2 regions of the Arthrobacter sp. TMN-50 genome follow, and region 1 is predicted to be linked to the other one. Evidence: riboswitches for the same ligand, from Rfam matches in the RefSeq annotation. Region 1 holds a riboswitch; the other holds the start of a gene.
What was found. A riboswitch is a leader RNA that binds a small molecule or an ion and turns the genes downstream of it on or off. The one in region 1 is predicted to bind thiamine pyrophosphate.
Positions count from the first base shown of each region.

Region 2: it holds a riboswitch for thiamine pyrophosphate, as region 1 does, so the genes downstream of both, ACX80A_RS03575 (ECF transporter S component) here and thiC (phosphomethylpyrimidine synthase ThiC) in region 1, are expected to answer to the same signal.

Region 1 is NZ_JBTNDG010000009.1:55,726-65,130, forward strand. It holds gene thiM (hydroxyethylthiazole kinase) at 1-373, shown strand, start outside; gene thiE (thiamine phosphate synthase) at 370-1,041, shown strand; gene thiD (bifunctional hydroxymethylpyrimidine kinase/phosphomethylpyrimidine kinase) at 1,038-1,910, shown strand; gene ACX80A_RS11470 (MFS transporter) at 1,917-3,209, opposite strand; TPP riboswitch at 3,202-3,309, opposite strand; TPP riboswitch at 3,415-3,524, shown strand; gene thiC (phosphomethylpyrimidine synthase ThiC) at 3,517-5,247, shown strand; gene ACX80A_RS11480 (carbohydrate ABC transporter permease) at 5,441-6,475, shown strand; gene ACX80A_RS11485 (carbohydrate ABC transporter permease) at 6,531-7,502, shown strand; gene ACX80A_RS11490 (extracellular solute-binding protein) at 7,578-8,924, shown strand; gene ACX80A_RS11495 (HAD family hydrolase) at 8,935-9,405, shown strand, end outside.
Region 2 is NZ_JBTNDG010000001.1:733,508-742,912, reverse strand. It holds gene ACX80A_RS03600 (Na+/H+ antiporter subunit D) at 1-920, shown strand, start outside; gene ACX80A_RS03595 (Na+/H+ antiporter subunit E) at 917-1,501, shown strand; gene ACX80A_RS03590 (monovalent cation/H+ antiporter complex subunit F) at 1,498-1,758, shown strand; gene mnhG (monovalent cation/H(+) antiporter subunit G) at 1,762-2,157, shown strand; gene ACX80A_RS03580 (DUF4235 domain-containing protein) at 2,165-2,425, opposite strand; TPP riboswitch at 2,547-2,664, shown strand; gene ACX80A_RS03575 (ECF transporter S component) at 2,731-3,348, shown strand; gene ACX80A_RS03570 (ABC transporter ATP-binding protein) at 3,354-4,847, shown strand; gene ACX80A_RS03565 (energy-coupling factor transporter transmembrane component T family protein) at 4,844-5,647, shown strand; gene ACX80A_RS03560 (cupredoxin domain-containing protein) at 6,304-6,855, shown strand; gene ACX80A_RS03555 (aminodeoxychorismate lyase) at 8,365-9,249, opposite strand; gene ACX80A_RS03550 (GlsB/YeaQ/YmgE family stress response membrane protein) at 9,403-9,405, shown strand, end outside.

The DNA.
Region 1 (9,405 bases):
GGCCGCAAAGCATCTTGCTGCCGCGTTCTCCGCAACGGTGGCAGTGTCAGGTGCAGTGGACCTGATCACGGGTCCCGACGGCGAAGCCGTCACCGTGGCGAACGGACACCCGTTGCTGACCCAGGTGACAGGTGGTGGGTGCGCCCTCGGCGCAGTCATGGCCGCCTTCGCTTCCCTGACCGATGATCCTCTGCTCGCGGCCACGGCGGCAACAGCCGTCTACACCGTTGCAGCGGAGCAGGCAGCTAGGGGAGCGCACGGGCCGGGAAGTTTTGCAGTCGGGTTCGTTGACCGATTGGCGGGCGTCACTCCCGACGACGTCGTTACCGCATTGAACCTCCGCCATGCAGCCACGCCGGACGGCATCCGGTGAACCAGCCGAATACCAGGCCAGATTTTAGGCAGCGCCTCCCGCTTTACCTGGTAACCGATACCAGCCAGTGCGTTCCGCGAACGGTAACCGCTGTGGCTGCCGCAGCGGTGGCGGGTGGAGCAACGGTGGTTCAGGTGCGAGACAAGGAGGCGTCATCCCGGGATTTGCTGCACCTGCTGATGGCGGTCGCGGACTCTGTAGGAAACGTGGTCCCGGTGCTGGTCGATGACCGGGTGGACATCTTTCTTGCGGCGCGGGCGGCAGGGGCACGGGTGGCCGGAGTGCATGTTGGCCAGTCCGACCTGCCCGCGGAGCTGGTTCGCACCCTCGTAGGGCCGGAAGCCATTGTTGGATTGAGCGCGGCAACTGGACCGGAGATCCAGACGGCGCACCGCCTGCCTGAAGGGACGGTGGACTATCTGGGGGTTGGGGCCATTCACGCCACTGCCACGAAGGCGAATCATCCCCGGCCGCTGGGCGTTGACGGTTTCAGAGCCCTCATTGAGTCAAGCACCCTGCCCTGCGTCGCGATTGGCGGCATCAGCCGTGCCGACGCGCGTCCGCTGCGGGATGCGGGCGCTGCCGGAATGGCCGTCGTGTCTGCGGTCTGCACCGCCATCGATCCACAGGCAGCGGCCGAAGACCTGAGGGCGGAGTGGCGCCGGTGAAGAGTCGCGATCTACGCAGTATTCCGCGGGTCCTCAGCATTGCCGGGACAGATCCGACCGGAGGGGCTGGGATTCAGGCAGACCTGAAAAGTATCGCCGCCCTGGGCGGATACGGGATGGCCGTTGTCACTTCTCTCGTGGCGCAGAACACCCGTGGCGTCCGCTCCGTACACACACCCCCGGCACGCTTTCTCGCCGAGCAACTTGAGGCGGTCAGTGATGACGTGGCGATCGATGCGGTGAAAATCGGCATGCTCGCAGATGCGGCGACCATTGCCGTCGTTCGCGACTGGCTTGACCGGGTGCGGCCGCCGGTGGTGGTCCTGGATCCGGTCATGATCGCCACCAGCGGGGACAGGCTCTTGGCGTCCAATGCGGAGGCCGCGCTGCGGGAGCTGGTGAGCCAGGCGGATCTGGTCACCCCGAATCTTCCCGAGCTGGCGGGCCTCCTGGATGAACCTGTCGCCGCGGATTGGCTCGCAGCGATTGAACAGGGCCGGAACTTGTCCCGGGCCTGCGGGACCGTTGTGCTCGTCAAGGGCGGCCATCTGGCAGGGGAAACCAGCCCTGACGCTCTCGTCGATGCTATGAGCGTCGTAGGTGCTACGGGAGGAGACGTTGTCGAATTCTCTTCCCCGCGGGTAACCACAAAGAACACTCACGGAACTGGATGTTCGTTGTCCTCCGCCGTAGCCACCGTCATGGCTCGCACGGGTGAGTGGTCCGTTGCTGTTTCCCAGGCCAAGGACTGGCTGCAGGACGCACTTATTCACGCCGACGAATTACACGTCGGGCAGGGCAACGGGCCAATCAACCACTTCCACCGGTTATGGGCCACAGCGGAAACAACCACGCGCGGAGGGCACTAACCGCCATCAGTGGAGATGGCGTGTCCTGTTTGTTTCGGGTCCGATGAATCCACCGACGAGCACCAGAAAACCGGCGAAAGCGAGCAGCACCGCGATGGCTTCGTGCCGCCCCATCATGTCCTGCAACGGGGGCAGGTAATACGGGTAGAGGGCGGGAAGGACGATGGAAAGGCTGTACCCCACGCCATACCCGCTGGACCGCACCGCCGCCGGGAAGCGTTCAACGAGGTAGGCGCCCACGGGCCCGTATCCGGAAACCGTCACTATCTGCAGGGCCACCACCAGCACCACCACGCCGCTGATGCTGGCGGTGGAAAACACACCGAGGAACGTCATCGGGGCCAGAACCGCTCCAAGCAGACCGAATCCGATGAAGAAGGAGCGCCGCCCGGTGTAGGTCGATACGTGCCCGCAGGCCGCCATGAACACAGCGGACGCCGCGGTGGCACACATCATGGTGAAAGAAATGGCTTTCGCACCCAGGAGCCCATCTAATGCCAGTTCACTGGCCAGCGTGGGGATCGCCATATAGGTGAAAAGCCACAAGCCGCTCATCAACAGAAAAACCTGCCACAGTTCGCGGCGGTGCTCACCAACCAGAATGTCCTTCAGTGGGTTTACCCGCTTGGGCGACCGCTTCCAGACGGGAGAATCCCCAACACGCTTCCGGTAAAAGACCAGCATGCCGAATGCCAGCAAGGATCCGAGCAGGAACGGGATCCGCCAACCCCAAACGTTGTACGCATCCTCGTTCAGCACGGTGAGAAGGCCGAAGACCAGGGCCGCAATGCTGGCATTGGCCCACGGCGACATCCACATGATGAGTCCGCTGACCAGGCCGCGTCGCCTTGGTTCCGACCATTCCATCGCGAGCGGAATCGCCGATGTGTACTCGCCGCCCAGAAAAATCCCTCCGACGAATCGTAGGGCAATAATAGCCACCAGTGTCCCGCCGCCAAGAACGGTATGACCGGGAACCAGGGCGATGAGCAGGGTCGTCACCGCGATGCCTAACAACGCCACCTGGGTCGTGGCGGTTCGACCGATCCGATCCGCTATCGGACCGAAAATTGCGCCCCCCAACGGTCTTCCAAGGAGGGTCGCAATGAAAATCAGTCCTGCGTTGCCTGCGAGATTTTCCGGACCGAACAGGTGGGCGGCCGCGGGTGCCAGGGCGATGACGGGTAGGAAAATGTCGAACTGGTCGACGTAGTTGCCGAAGATCCCACCGCGTACGGCTCGCCGCGCGTCGAGCGGCATGGTCTTCCTGGGCGCGTTAAGTGCGCGGATATGAGGCATCGATCTCACTTCCTTCGCCGGCATTACCCGGACAGGTTCAACGGTCGAAGCTGCTTCAGCTTCCTCTCAGCCCGTGGCGCGGGCTCCCGTGTGGTGTTTGTTCTGCAAACACTAGAGCACGTTGAATGCCTCTCCGACATTTTTGTCCCTAAAGCCCCGTGTGCCTGCGTCATGTCCGACATTGGCGGACGGGATGTTAGTGTCGTGTCATCCACACGGGTGCCCTATTGCAAGGGCTGAGATTGGGCTGATGCAGCCCTTGACCGTCGAACCTGTCCGGGTCATGCCGGCGAAGGAAGTAGGAACCTTGAGTGCCGTTAATTCGCAGTCCCTTTCATATGTCCACGATTCTGAGCACGGCATCGCTGTGCCCGTCACCGAAATCGCCCTCGAAAACTCGCCGGGCAACCGCCCCAACGAACCACTCCGCGTCTACCGTACCGCCGGCCCAGGCAGTGACCCGGTGGTGGGCCTGCCACCACTGAGGCAGCCCTGGATCACCGGCCGGAACGACGTCGAGCAGTACCAGGGGCGCGAACGGAATTTGTTCGACGACGGCAGGTCGGCGATCCGTCGCGGGCGTTCCTCCCAGGAGTGGAAGGGTGTGCAGCCCATCCCACTGCGTTCCCGCGACGGCAGGGTTGTTACGCAGATGCACTACGCACGTCGCGGGGTCATCACCGAGGAGATGCGGTTTGTCGCGTTGCGCGAAAACTGCGACGTCGAACTGGTTCGGGCCGAAGTCGCAGCCGGGCGCGCAATCATTCCCAACAACATCAATCACCCCGAATCGGAGCCGATGATCATCGGCAAGGCCTTTCTCGTCAAGATCAACGCCAATATCGGCAACTCGGCGGTTACCAGCTCGATCGCCGAGGAAGTTAGCAAGATGCAGTGGGCCACCCAGTGGGGCGCGGACACCGTCATGGACCTTTCCACAGGAGATGACATTCACACCACCCGTGAGTGGCTCATCCGCAACTCCCCAGTGCCCATTGGCACCGTACCCATCTACCAGGCATTGGAGAAGGTAAACGGGGAGGCTAGCGACCTCACCTGGGAAATCTTCCGTGACACTGTTATTGAGCAGTGCGAGCAGGGTGTCGACTATATGACCATCCACGCCGGGGTACTGCTGCGCTACGTTCCGCTCACCGCCGAGCGCGTCACGGGCATCGTTTCCCGCGGCGGGTCGATCATGGCCGGGTGGTGCCTGGCCCACCATCAGGAAAACTTCCTGTACACGCGCTTTGACGAATTATGTGAGATTTTCGCCCGGTACGACGTCGCCTTCTCACTGGGAGATGGCCTGCGGCCCGGTTCTATCGCTGACGCTAACGATGCCGCGCAGTTCGCCGAACTGGACACCCTCGCCGAACTCACGAAGCGGGCCTGGGCCTACGACGTCCAGGTCATGGTGGAGGGACCCGGCCACATCCCCTTCCACCTGGTTCGGGAGAACGTGGAAAGGCAACAAGAATTGTGCGACGGTGCGCCGTTCTACACCCTTGGCCCCCTGGTTACCGACATCGCGCCAGGCTACGACCACATCACCTCAGCAATAGGAGCGACCGAAATAGCCCGGTATGGCACCGCCATGCTCTGTTACGTGACGCCGAAGGAACACCTCGGCCTGCCCAATCGGGACGACGTCAAGACCGGAGTGATCACCTATAAGATCGCCGCGCATGCCGCCGATCTGGCGAAAGGACATCCGGGCGCCGGGGATCGGGACGACGCCCTCTCGAAGGCACGCTTCGAGTTCCGGTGGCGCGACCAGTTCGCGCTTTCGCTGGACCCCGAGACTGCTGAGCAGTTTCATGACGAAACACTTCCCGCCGAACCGGCGAAGACCGCCCACTTCTGCTCGATGTGCGGACCGAAGTTCTGTTCCATGCGGATCTCCCAGGACATAAGGGACCAGTTTGGAGGCGCCTCGGCGCAGGAGGCTATCGCCGGGATGGCTGGTAAGTCCTCCGAATTTCGCGCCGCCGGGGGCAAGGTCTACCTTCCCGCGCCGGTTCTCCCCCGAAACTAGGAGTTAGCGGGCTGGCGAAGGAGCACGCAGGTGACGGCCGCTTCCCCGCCGAGCCCGCGCAATGCAGTGGGTGACGTGGCTTTCAGGACGTTACCCACTGTTTCCTCCGGGGTCACTCCAGGTTGATCTCGGATTCGCTCTAGCTCCATAGCGTTGCTCCCATCAGGCAGTTGAGATGGGAAAAGCGAACCACATGTCATCAGAAATTATCGCGCGGCGGCGGAAGCGGCAACGCATGGAGCGGTTGTGGTTACCGGCGGTCTATTTGGCGCCCACCCTGGTGTTGCTGTGGGCCTTCGACATCTATCCAATCCTTTTGTCCGGGTGGATGAGTTTATGGCGTTGGGGTATCCAGCCCGAGCAATTCATCGGCCTGGACAACTACATCAGGATTGCCGAGCAGATCGGTGATGCCCCGGGAGGAGCACCCGGAGAAGTTGGCCAAAGCCTGGTGGTGACCGGCTTTTACGTCCTGGGTACCGTACCAGCGACTATCGTGATCGCGTTCGTGATTGCCAATCTGCTCAATTCGAAGATTCGGTTCTTGACCGCGCTGCGTACCGCCTATTTCGTCCCGTACATCACGTCCACAGTCGCCGCGGGGCTGGCGTTCGTCTGGCTGCTCAATCCCCAGGTCGGCTTGCTCAACTCGGTGATGGAGTGGCTGGGGCTGCCCCCGCAGCAATGGCTGCTGGACCCCGATCCCCTCGTACCCAAGCTGCTGGGTGCCGTAGGCATTGGCTGGCCTGACGGCGTTCCCGGGTTCCTGGCCGGGCCCAGCGTAGCCCTGGTGTGTGTGATGGCGTTCAGCGTGTGGAACACGTTGGGTTTCGCCGTCGTCATCATCCTGGCCGGCTTGATTACGATCGATCCCCAGGTGAAAGAGGCCGCTCGGATGGATGGGGTGAACTCGTGGCAGATGGCCACCCGCATCACCATGCCGCTGGTTTCACCAACCCTGTTCCTACTCCTGGTGGTGTCCACCATCCGGTCTTTCCAGAGTTTCAACGAGGTATACGTCCTCACCAGTGGCGGTGGCTACGGGGCAGGTGCCGGTTCGCCACTGGATTCAACCCTGACGCTACCGGTGCTCATCTTCCGCCACCTCTACGAGCGTCCCAGTTCGGTGGGATTCGCCGCGGCGTTGTCCATGCTCCTGTTCCTTCTTCTGCTGATCGTTACCCTGGTGCAATTTCGGTTCGCTGAGCGGCGCGTGCATTACGACTGAGTTCCCTTCGGAATTCCAGACCCCCCACCACCAGACCGAGAAGGCGGAACCGCCCATGGCACTGCACACCATCGAAAATGCGACTGATGCCCCTACCAGCACCCGGTATCCGGCCGCTCCGCTCAACCAGTCCGACCGGACCTACGCGCTCCAGCGCTGGCGCCGGACCGCTGGAAGGATTGTCCTGTACACCGCATTGATCGCCGGGGCGGCCGTCATGCTGTTCCCCTTCGCCTGGATGATCACAAGCTCCCTGAAAACTTTCCAGGAAGTCAACCTGTCACCGCCGACGATGCTGCCGTCGGATCCGCAATGGTCCAACTACGCCGAGGCGTGGGATGGGCCGCCGTCCGGGTTCGGACGCTATTTCCTCAACAGCCTGATTGTTGCGGTGCTCGGCACCGCCTTGCAGCTCGTCACGGGGATCACGGCCGCGTATGCCTTTGCCCGGATGAAGTTCCGGTTCAATAATCTTCTCTTCCTGGTGGTACTGGCCACCATGATGATTCCTTTCGAGGCGCGAATCGTGCCCAATTATGTGCTGATCCGACAGATCCCTTTCGCGGGCGGCAATGACCTCTTCGGGGAGGGAGGGTCCGGGCTGTATGACACCTATGCCGGGATGATCCTGCCCGGCGTCGCCGGAGCGTTTGCGATCTTCCTGCTGCGACAGGCGTTTATGGCGGTGCCTCGCGATTACTGGGACGCCATCCGCATGGACGGGGCATCCCACTGGACCTTCCTGTGGCGAGTTCTTGTTCCGATGACCATGCCCGCGGTACTCACCGTGGTGCTGTTCGGGTTTATTGGACGGTGGAACGAATTGCTGTGGCCCCTGATTGCCACCCAGAGCGAATCCATCCGGCCGGTCCAGCTTGGGCTGATGGCGTTCTCCGGCGATGAAGGCTCCCTCCACCACCTGCTGATGGCGGCCACGACACTGGTCGCAATACCGGGCATCATCTTCTTCCTCTTTGTTCAACGCCGTTTCGTGGAAGGCCTCACAGCCTTCGGCGTCAAGGGCTGAAGCCAGCTGGCCCGTCCACCGACCATCCCACCCATTGCACAACAACCCCCTAACCGCACCGGAGGTGCCTGTCCCATGACTCTGCCAAAAAAAGCCGTCCTTCCCTCCTTTCTTCTCGCCAGCACGCTGGTGATCACGTCCTGCGCCGGTGGTGGCGCAGGTGCTTCGGAAAACGCTGCTGCCAGCACGGAAAGTGTTGACAGCAGCGAGCTTCCGGAGGGGGTGGAAATAGATTTCTGGCACATCCAGGCCACCATTTACGGTGAAGCGATCACCGAAATGGTTCAGGAGTTCAACGAGACGAACGAGTGGGGCATCGTGGTCAACGAGTCCTTTAAAGGCTCCTACCAGGAGCTCAACCAGGCCGTCCGCGCATCCCTGGCCGGCGGGGGCGCCCCCGATGTCACCATGGCCTACGAAAATGACACGCTCGAATACGTGGCAAACGGTGTGATCGAACCCCTCGATCCGTACATTGAAAGTACACAGTACGGCGTGCCCGACGAGGACATGGATGATCTCGTTGACGGCGTCCTGGCCCGGCAACGGGTGGACGCTTACAACGGAAGCACCTTGTCCTGGCCTCATGGCAATTCCAGCATGGGGATGTATTACAACGCCGACCTTTTCGCCGAGGCCGGAATTGAGGCACCCCCCGCCGACTGGGAGGAATTTCTGGAGCAGGCACGCCAGATGAAGGACAAAACCGGGCTGCCCTATTCCGCCATGGGCACAGGCAAGAACGGCGTGTATTACAACATGCTGCGCTCTAAAGGCATTGACCCGTACGACCCCAAAGCAGCGACCACCCAGTTCACGTCCCCCGAATCCATTGAATCCCTGGAGCTGCTTGCCCTCCTTTTCGAAGAGGAGCTCGTGTATACGGCGGCGGACACCGAGCAGGAATTCACCAACGAGCGCACCGCTTCCGAGCTGGGCACCACGGCACGGACCTCAACGAAAATCGAGCAGATTCAGGACAAGTTCCAGTGGTCTGTGGCCATGACACCGCAGGAATCGGCCAAACCCATCACTCAACTCTTCGGCGGGAATCACGTGATCCTTTCGTCCGACGATCCTGAGCAGGAACTTGCTTCGTGGCTCTTCATGCGTTGGTTTGCTGATACGGAAGCCCAGTCCATTTATGCGGCGCGCACCGGCTATTCACCGGCCGTGGAAAGCGCCCTCGACACCGACATTCTGAGCACCAACTACAAGGAAAACCCGCAGAAAGCTGAAGCTTTCGACAACGTGTTCATCAACGCCCAGATCATGCCGCCCACCGCTGCTGGCAACGCCATCGATGACATGGTCACTGGAGTGGTCGAAGAAGTGGTGCTGGGTCGGTTGACCCCGCAGGAAGCGGCGGAGCGCATGGATGGCGAAGCAACCAGCCTCCTCGAAGCCGCACCGCAGAACTGAGGATGTCACCATGCCTACATGTTCCGCGAACCTTCTACCTACCCACGTTGGGGCGATGCTTCCCGCACCATTCGAGAACCTCGCTGCAGTCGAGGTGGTGCTGTTCGACCTGGACGGCACGCTGCATGACGACCCCCGCATGACGGACCATTACGCAACGGGGTTGGAAAAGATGCTACCCAACGGGGGTGGCAACGGCTTCCGGGAAGAAATAGCTGCTGTGCTTCAACGGACCCACCCCGCCGTGACTCCAGGTTGTTTCGTCGAGCCAACCCGCGGTGTCGTCGTCCACGCCCCCCAATGGACGGCAACCACTGCCACAGACTGGGACGGTAACCCGGTGCCCCTTCCCGACGATCTGCGGGGTGGCGTGAGCCATGACGGACCGCTGCGCTATCTAGGCGATCAATGGCAAATCATCGGAGCGCTGGCAGCCCGCCGTGGAGCCGACCAGCGTCTATTGCGTGAAGCGTTTACCGGC
Region 2 (9,405 bases), on a different contig from region 1:
CCTTCTGGCTCCCGGACTCCTATCCCACGGCGCCGGCGCCCGTCACCGCAGTGTTCGCAGGGCTGCTCACCAAGGTGGGGGTGTACGCCATGGTGCGCACCGAGACCCTGCTTTTCCCAGGGGACCGGATAAACACGCTGCTGATGGTGGTGGCCATCCTCACCATGGTGGTCGGCGTCCTGGGTGCCCTCGCGCAGTCGGACATCAAACGAATGCTGTCCTTCACCCTTGTCAGCCACATCGGGTTCATGATCTTCGGGCTGGCGATCTCCACCGTCGTCGGGCTGGGCGCCGCGATCTTCTACGTGGCCCACCACATCACGGTGCAGACCAGTCTGTTCCTGGTCACGGGGCTCATCGAACGCCGCGGTGGGACCGCCAATATGGACCGTCTTGGTGGGCTCGCCAAGCTGTCGCCGCTACTCGGCGTACTGTTCTTCATCCCGGCAATGAATCTGGCCGGGATACCGCCCTTCTCCGGGTTCGTCGGCAAGCTGGGTATCCTGCAGGCCGGCGTCGAACTGGGCTCGCCCATCGCCTATGTGGCGGTTGGTGCCAGTGTGCTCACCAGCCTCCTGACCCTGCTGGCGATTGCCCGCGTCTGGAACCGTGCCTTCTGGCGCCGCCCTGAAGACGCGCTGCACCCGGATCCAATCCTGCTCGCCACCAAGGCAGACGGGTCAGCCGTTCGCACCTCGCACCGCGTCAACGGCGAGACCACTGGGCGGTTCTCTGGACGCAACCCGGTGAACCTGCTACCCCGCACCATGGTTGGTCCCACCATGGGCCTGGTGGGCCTGGGAGTGCTCCTCACGCTCCTGGCAGGTCCGTTGTTTGAGATCAGCGACAACGCTGCGCAGAACATGCTGGAGCGGACCGATTACATTGAAGCGGTCCTGGGCGAAGGGAGCGCGCCATGAGCCGACAGAAGATCCCATTCATCACGGAACTGCCCCTGATTATCTGGCTGGTCATCGTCTGGGGCGCACTGTGGCAGGACTTCAGCCCGGGGAACCTTATTTTTGGCGGACTGATCGCCTACGCAGTGGCCAACCTGCTGTACCTGCCTCCGGTGGAGCTCAGCGGTCGATTCAACGTGCTATACGCGGTCCCGTTCATCGGACGGTTCCTGTACAAGCTCGTGGTGGCGAGTTTCGAAGTGTTTTGGCTCTCGCTCACGCAGGGCCCGAGGCTTGTCAACGCGGTGGTCGCAGTGCAGCTACGGAGTCAGTCCGACCTCCTGGTGACAGTCACCGGGCACGCGCTCTCCCTGATCCCCGGATCGTTGATTGTGGAGGTGGATCGCTCTACTTCCACCCTGTACCTGCACTGCCTGGATGTGAATACGCCGGAGGACGCGGCGAAGATCAGGGCCGATGTGCGGGCCACCGAAGCCTGGCTGATCAAAATTATGGGAACCCGGGATGATCTAGCGCTGCTGCAGACCGAAATGCGTTTCGACGCGGAAAACGCGAACCGTCGGGACGGTGCCGGCACATGATGATCGTCGCCATCACCGTCGCCGCGGGACTCCTGATCCTGGCGTCCCTGTGTGCCTTGTACCGGATTGCCCGCGGTCCGTCGATCCTGGACCGGGTGCTGGCCATTGATGTGCTGCTTGCCACCATCGGCGGGGCGCTCGCCATGGACATGGCCGTCAACCGGCACCTCGACAACATCATGCTGTTGGTGGCAATCTCGGTGATCGGGTTTATCGGCTCGGTCACCGTGGCCCGATTCGTGACGGACAGGAAGTAGCGCATGTCTGACACAGTGATGGAGGCCCTAACCGCGGTGCTGTTGATCGGTGGGGCGCTGATGTCGGTTGCTGCCGGCGTCGGACTGCTCCGTTTCCCTGACCTTCTCACCCGGATGCACGCGGCAACCAAACCGCAGGTGCTGGGACTACTGCTGTTCCTCCTGGCCATGGGGCTGCAACTGCGTAGCTGGGTGTTGATCCCGGTCCTGCTGGTGTGCTGGATTTTCATGCTCCTGACCGTCCCCGTCTCAGCCCACATGGTGGGCCGGGCGGGATACCGCACCAAACACCTGCGACGAGACCTGCTCAGCATGGATGAACTGGACGAGGTGGTGGAGAAGGCGGCCAACAAAAGGGCGCCCGGCCGGAAACCGACCGAGCGCCCTGACGAGACGTAGAACCCACCTACGTCAGGTCGCGGGTCTTCGCGAACCGGTTGGCGGCGCGCTGCGTGGTGCGGTTGGTCAGCACCTGCAGGACAGCACGCACAGCACCGGAGATCAGAGCGAAGACGATCGCCGACCGCAGGCTGTTCTCCAGGCCATCCTCGTCCTTCGGCGATGCGTTGCCGGTGGTCTTCGTCCAGACGAAATCTACAAGCTTCGCGCCCACGATGCCGGCGCCCAGGCTCAGTGCTACGCCCAGCAGTTTCATCAGCTGATTCACAGTGTCTCCTTTTTATGGTGGCTTTTTCCAAGCCTAGCGTTTCCCTCCGACTACGACGACGCGCTCCGCAGGCAGCCCCGCAGGTAGCCCCAACACCACAGGTGTAGAGTTGAGATTGCTAAACATACGACAGGGGAGCGCGGTCCATTTTGGTGGACGAGCGCTGAGAGTGCGGACTACCGCAGACCCTCGAACCTGATCCGGCTAGTACCGGCGAAGGGAGTCGAGTATCTCAGGGTGCCCGGCCGGTAGCATTTGCTGCGGGCAGGGATGCCCTCCCCTCCTGTACCTCAGGAGGATTTCACATGGCTTCATCAACAGCACCAACCCACAGCAACCCCACCTTCCGGGCCCGGTATCAATGGCGGGTGGTCGATATCGTGGTTGCCTCGGTGGTGGCAGTTGCCGTCGGAGTGGTATTTTTCGCCTGGTCGGCTGGCTACACGGGCATTTCCGCCCTCACGGCAGCCTTCCCGCCACTGGCCGGCCTCTACACCGGGGGCTGGCTGATCGCAGGCGTCCTCGGGGGCCTCATCATCAGGAAGCCGGGGGCCGCCATCTACTGCGAGGTGCTGGCAGCGGCCGTTTCCGCGCTGCTCGGCACCCAGTTTGGGCTGACCACCCTGCTGTCCGGGCTCATTCAGGGAATTGGCGCGGAACTGATCTTCCTGCTTTTCCTGTACCGCAAGTGGAACCTCGGTGTGGCGCTGCTTGCGGGTCTTGGTGCCGGGCTCGCCTTGGCAATCAGCGAGAACGTCCTCTACAACGCACTGTGGGCAGTGGAGTGGCAGCTGATGTACGTGCTGTTCGCTGCCATCTCGGGGGTAGTGATTGCCGGCTTGGTTTCGTGGTTGGCAGTCCGCGCCCTGGCCAAAACGGGAGTGCTCTCCGCGTTCGCCTCTGGACGAACGGCCGACGTCTAACCGGTATGGCCGAACACGTCGGAACGCAGGCCGTCGGCATCAGCGCACAGGGCTGGAGTTGGCGCCACGCCGGGCGTAGGATCCCTGCAGTCCGTGACCTTGAGCTGGCGGTCGCGCCTGGCGAACGGGTGTTACTGCTGGGTGCGTCCGGCTCGGGGAAATCAACCTTTCTGCACGGGCTGGCGGGGGTCCTGGGCGATGAGGGGCAGGGCGAACAGCAGGGGTCCCTCACCCTTGATGGCCGACCCCCGGAGGCAGCGCGGGGGCGCGCCGGCCTGGTCCTTCAAGACCCTGACACGCAAATCGTGCTCGCCAGAGTGGGCGACGAGGTGGCTTTCGGCGCCGAAAACCAGGCCGTCCCGCGGACGGAGATCTGGGAACGTGTCCGACGCGCGCTGGACGACGTCGGGCTGGACGTTCCATTGAACCATCCGACAACGGCGCTCTCCGGTGGGCAGAAGCAGCGCCTGGCGCTGGCGGCGGTGCTGGCGATGCAGCCCGGGCTGCTGCTGCTCGATGAGCCGACGGCCAACCTCGACCCGGCCGGCGTACTGGAGGTGCGCGACGCCGTCGTGCGTGTCCTGGACCGCACCGGCGCCACGTTAGTGGTGGTGGAACATCGGGTGGCCGTGTGGGCTGACGTGGTGGACCGGGTGGTGGTGTTGGCGGCCGACGGCGGCATCCTCGCCGACGGGCCGCCCGGCACTGTGCTCACCGCCCCGGCCACCCGCGCCCGGCTGGCGGAAGCGGGAGTGTGGATACCCGGCCATCAACCCCCACACCCTGTGCTGAAGCCCGTGGCGGGGGACGCGCTGCTCGCCGCCAGCGGGCTCGCAGTAGCACGGACCAAACGCGGCCCGGCCGTGCTCGACGGCGTCAACGTCACCCTCAGCGCCGGCTCATCGCTGGGTATTGTCGGTCCCAACGGGGGCGGAAAGTCGACGCTCGCGCTGACCCTTGCCGGCCTGTTGCCCGCGCGGGGCGGACGGCTGGAGGCGGCTCCAGCGCTGAACCGGGGCGCGGGCAGTGATCCGCATGCCTGGAAGTCGGCGCAACTGGTGACTCGCATCGGGACGGTCTTTCAGGAACCCGAACACCAGTTCCTGACCCACCGGGTGATCGACGAGCTCGAGTTTGGTCCTCGGCGGTTGGAGGGCACCGACGAGGCAGCGGTCCGGCGGCGGGTGGATCCCATCGCCGAACGGCTGAGGCTGACCTCGCTGCTACAGGCCAACCCGTTTACGCTATCCGGCGGCGAAAAGCGGAGACTCTCGGTGGCGACCATGCTGGCAACCGACCCGGACATCCTGGTCCTGGACGAGCCCACCTTCGGGCAGGATGCCAATACGTGGGCGGAGCTGGTGGCGCTGCTGGCCGAACTGATCAACAACGGCGGCAGCCTTCTGGCCGTCACGCATGATCAGGAATTCACCGAAGCGCTCGGGAGTCGTGTGCTGCGGGTCGCCGATCACCAGGCCGTGCTGAAGGTGGCGCCGTGAGCGTCGACGTCCTCACCCCCCAGCTCACGGGACGGTTCCTTCCGCGGGCCAACCCGTTGTCGAAACTGTTCGCCGCTGTGCTGGTAACCATCGTGGTGATGCTCAGCATCGATTGGGTAAGCGCCGCCGCCGTCCTCGGGAGCCAACTGCTACTGCTGCCGCTGCTCGGCATCAGCGCCTGGCACCTGCTGAAGCGGACCTGGCCGTTGGTGTTGGCCGCGATGGTTGCTGCCTACGGCACGGCGCTGCTGGCGGACAAGACCGGCGCGGTCCTGCTGGAGGTAGGGCCGATCCTGTTCACCCAGGACTCGGTGAACTCGGGGATCGCCATCGGGTTGCGCGGGCTGGCCATCGCCCTGCCCGGAATTTTTCTGCTGACCACCACCGATCCAACGGATCTGGCCGACGCTCTGGCGCAAAAGCTTCGGCTGCCGCACCGGTTTGTGCTCGGCGCGCTGGCGGGGCTGCGCCTCGTCGGGCTGCTGGTGGACGAATGGCGGACCCTCGGGCTGGCCCGGCACGCCCGCGGCGTCGGGTTTGAAGGCAATCCGGTAGCCCGGCTGAGGAATTTCCTCGGGCAGGGGTTCGGTCTGATAGTGCAGGCGATTCGCCGGGCCACCCGGCTGGCCATCGCCATGGAGGCACGCGGATTCGGGGCGGGAGAACGCACCTGGGCGAGGGAAAGCACCTTCAGTCGGATCGACATCTGGGTCTGCCTCGCCGGCATCCTCATTGCCGGCGCTGCGGTGACCGCAGCGGTGCTCGCGGGAACCTGGAACTTCCTCCTCGGCGCGTCCTAGGGCCATTAGCCTTACACCAACGCATAAGCAACCAGCACAACGCTGAAGCTGGAGTTGGGGGTGTCTGCCCGGGTTGTGGGTTAGTTCATCGGAGGGGTTCCTTTCCCGTTTTGGGGCAGTGTTGGAGTTGAGGTTCCGGTGTGAACAAGCAAGCAACAACTCTCGATCAGGCGGTCTCGATCGCGACGCCGGGGCCAACGCCCAGACGGGAACCACCGATACCGGATTGTTGCATGATGCCACCGTGCCGGATGTTGGGGCCGTGCCTACCGACCTGGGGTCTTCGCTTGATGGGAACCTCCTCAACGTCAACGCAGATTTGGCTGCTGAAGCGGACATATCAGCGCCGATTAACGGTGCGATCGCTGCGAACGCGAATGTTGCTGCACCGATCGATGCTGCGGTCGCGCGAATATCGGCTCCATTGATAGCACGCGTTTGCCGTTGCGCAGCAGGATGCGGCCATTACCCGGAATATCGACCGCGAAGCTGCTCCTGGCAAAAGGCACGGGAACTGGCCTGGCGCCTCGGTACACGAGTTGTCGAGCGATGCGCGCCGATGCCATTCCGGCCCCAAGGATTTCCCAAGGTCGGCAGGTAAGGATGGAGGCTTGACCACCGTGAAATGGGTCTCGAGACCATTAGGAGCGTGTGACATGAACAAAGCATTCATCACGAGGAGCGGAGCTGCGGTCGCGGTCTTCCTCGCCCTCAATGTCGGCGGACTACCATCTGCGGCGGATAGCGGCCCCAGCCAACGACACATCGAGATGCAGGACGATTGCGACCCGGCCACGTTCAATGCGGCGCTGGGGGAGGGAGCGTGCGTTGGAGACGGTGACACCACCTTTGACGAACTTTTCGAGAGCCTGGCCGAGCGGAACCCAGACGGGCACTGGCGCAACCATCCCGAGCGGACGCACGTCCGCAAGGGCAGCGACCTGGTCATCTCCAACACCGGGGGCGAGTTTCATACGTTCACCGAGGTAGCGAAGTTCGGGGCGGGTTGCGTGCCCGAGATCAATGATGTTCTTGGCCTAGTCGGACCTCCGGCAGCTGACTGCGGTGCAGCCTTCAGTGATCCTCGAACTGCGCTTCCCGCCGGAGCGAGCGGAACAGTCGCGACCCACGAGATGTCGGCAGGCATCCACCGGTTCATGTGCATGATTCACCCCTGGATGAACACCGAGGTCGAGGTGCGCCACTGACGATCGTCTGACCACCGGGAGTACGCCTGGAGCACCAAGCGGCGTTCACCCGCACTCTAGCCGACTGGATATCGCTCGGAATCGACGGAAACCCGTCAATCGCAATCACCGACCACCGGCGATTGCTCGTGGCGACAGCACTATTCGGTAGCGCAACCATCCACGCGGCGGTCGTCCCCGAGCATCTCTCCCACTGGGGTCCTGCCGCGGCTTTTTTCGTAATCCTCGCAGTTATGGAATGCATCATAGGCCTGCTGGTCCTTAGCGAGCAGTGGAGCTGAGCGCTCCCAGGCGTCGCCGTGGTCTCGATTATCCCCCTTACGACCTGGCTGTACTCCCGCACACTTGGGCTTCCGTTCGGTCCCGAAGCTGGGACTCCCGAACCCGTCGGTATGCCCGACAGCGCTGCCTTCATCCTCGAACTCGCCGCACTCGCCATTGCTGTTACCTCGCTCCGTCGAAGCAAAGCCCTGCCGGTCTCGCCTGCTATTCCGGGTCGAACAGCAGTGTCAGCGCATGTCCGCTCGCTTGCGCTCGTAGCTACAATCGCGATCTGCGTTCTCGGCTTCAGCGGACCGGTTACAGACTGGTTTGTCCAAGAGGAAGGATTGCCGAACACCACCATCAGTACGGACCACTAATCCGGGTCCGTACTGTGGCCAGGGCTGCAAGATCACCATGACGATAATCCCGCGGGAGCCGTAGTAGCTGGACTGATCGGGCAGGCCAGCCAGTGGGCCGCGTTCTCCGGCTCATCCAACGCCAGCAATGCGGGAACGTCCATCCGCCCGCCGGGCCGTTTGGCGCGTTCTTCCCTAGCCTCTGCCGCAGCGGCGGTCAGCGCCGTCGTCAGGGGCCAGCGGTTCCCGCCCCTTCTTTGGAGGGGACGTAGAGCTTTTCCTTGCTGGCAGCGAACTTACGCGGGTTGAACTACACCCGCTGATCCGTTGGGACAGTTGCCCCGCCGCTGGGGGTGACCCAGCGTGAGGTGCTCCGGTTTTTGAGGCGTTGGACCGTTTTTCTCGGTTGTACCGAAAACACCGTCTCGCTGCTTCGGCGCAATGTTAGTCAGCACCTCCAGCCCGGCAGCTTTCAATGGGTAGTCGTGAGGTTCAAGGATCTGCACAGGTTCCTTGCTGACCTGAACAGTGACCCAAATATAGATATCGGTGGTGGGCCGATCATCCAGTGCAGCGGCCAGGAACATCGACGCCAGCAGACCTCCGCTTTCGGATCGAAATAGGCGTCAGGCTTAGCTCCAGGCTAGTGCTTCCTGACTTCGGCGGCCCGCCGGCGGCGATGGTCGCGTTCCGCTTCGTTCCAGCGTCAGGTGATGGCAACGTCGAAGGACGAATCCGCCTCCGCCGGCCGCGCCCGGCGCAGACCAGAAGATCCGCCCGCACCTCGGCGCACCGCTGGGCGAACTTTGTGTGCCGGCCATAGGTCGCGGCTCGTTGCTCGGCCGTCGCTTCCCGCCAGGCTGAAGAGAGCTGAAATCGACAGCCGGCGTCAGGAAATTTTTGCCACCAATTCCGACAGTTCAGCTGTGAGTTCGGCGGCAGGGGAAATCTGCCGCCCGTCGAGGGAATTCACCGGGGCGAGGAGGCGGATGCTGGAGATCAGCCAGACGCCGTCGGCGTCAAACAGGTCCGCTGGGACCAGCGGGCCGTACCCGAGGTCCCAGCCCGCAGCCTTCGCCACGGTGAACAACGCGCTCTGCGAAGTCCCCGGAAGGATCCCGCTTTCCAGCTGCGGAGTCAGCAGCGTCTTGACGCCGTTCCGGACCCGGGCCAGCAACACAGTTGACGTCGGCCCCTCAAGAACCTTGCCGTCGGAGGATGTGAAGATGACGTCGTCGGCATCGTGGTCGTGCGCATACCTGACGGCCGCCATGTTGACCGCGTAGGACAGCGTCTTCGCTCCCATCAGTAGCCAGGGCGCTCGTTGCGCCACGGTGCTGTCATAGCCGCGGTCCAGCAGTAGCACTGCCAGCCCGTCCTGGCGCTGACGCTGCGTCTTGGCGGGAACCGGGGTCACCTGCACCCAGGCTGTGGGGGCGTCGGCACCCTCAACGCCGCGGGTGACCACCAGCTTCACCGCAAGTTCGGCGTCGGCCGAACCGGTCGTCCCGGCGGCGTACGCGTCGAGCGCGGTGGCGATGGCCCGGCGCCACGCGTCTTGGGAAGGTAGGTCCAGATTGAGCGCCTGCGCCGACGAACCGAGCCGATCGAGGTGTGCCTGTACCTTCCTGGCCTCGCCATTGAGCGCAAGGAGCGACTCAAAGATGCCGTCTCCGCGTGTGGCGCCGAGGTCGGTAGCCATCAGCTGCGGCACCGAGGCATCAGCGATGCGGCCGCTGTCGTAGGCAGGATCAAGGAATACGAGAACAGTCATGGCATCAGCATAGTTGCGCCCCAGCAGACGGCGATGGCGATCTCGACCTCTTTTCCCGCGGCAACCCGCGCCGGATAGAATGTCCTCAGTAGTGTTACCGATGGCACGCATCCCCGTGGTACGGGAGATACCCTCAAAGAACGGACAATTATTGTG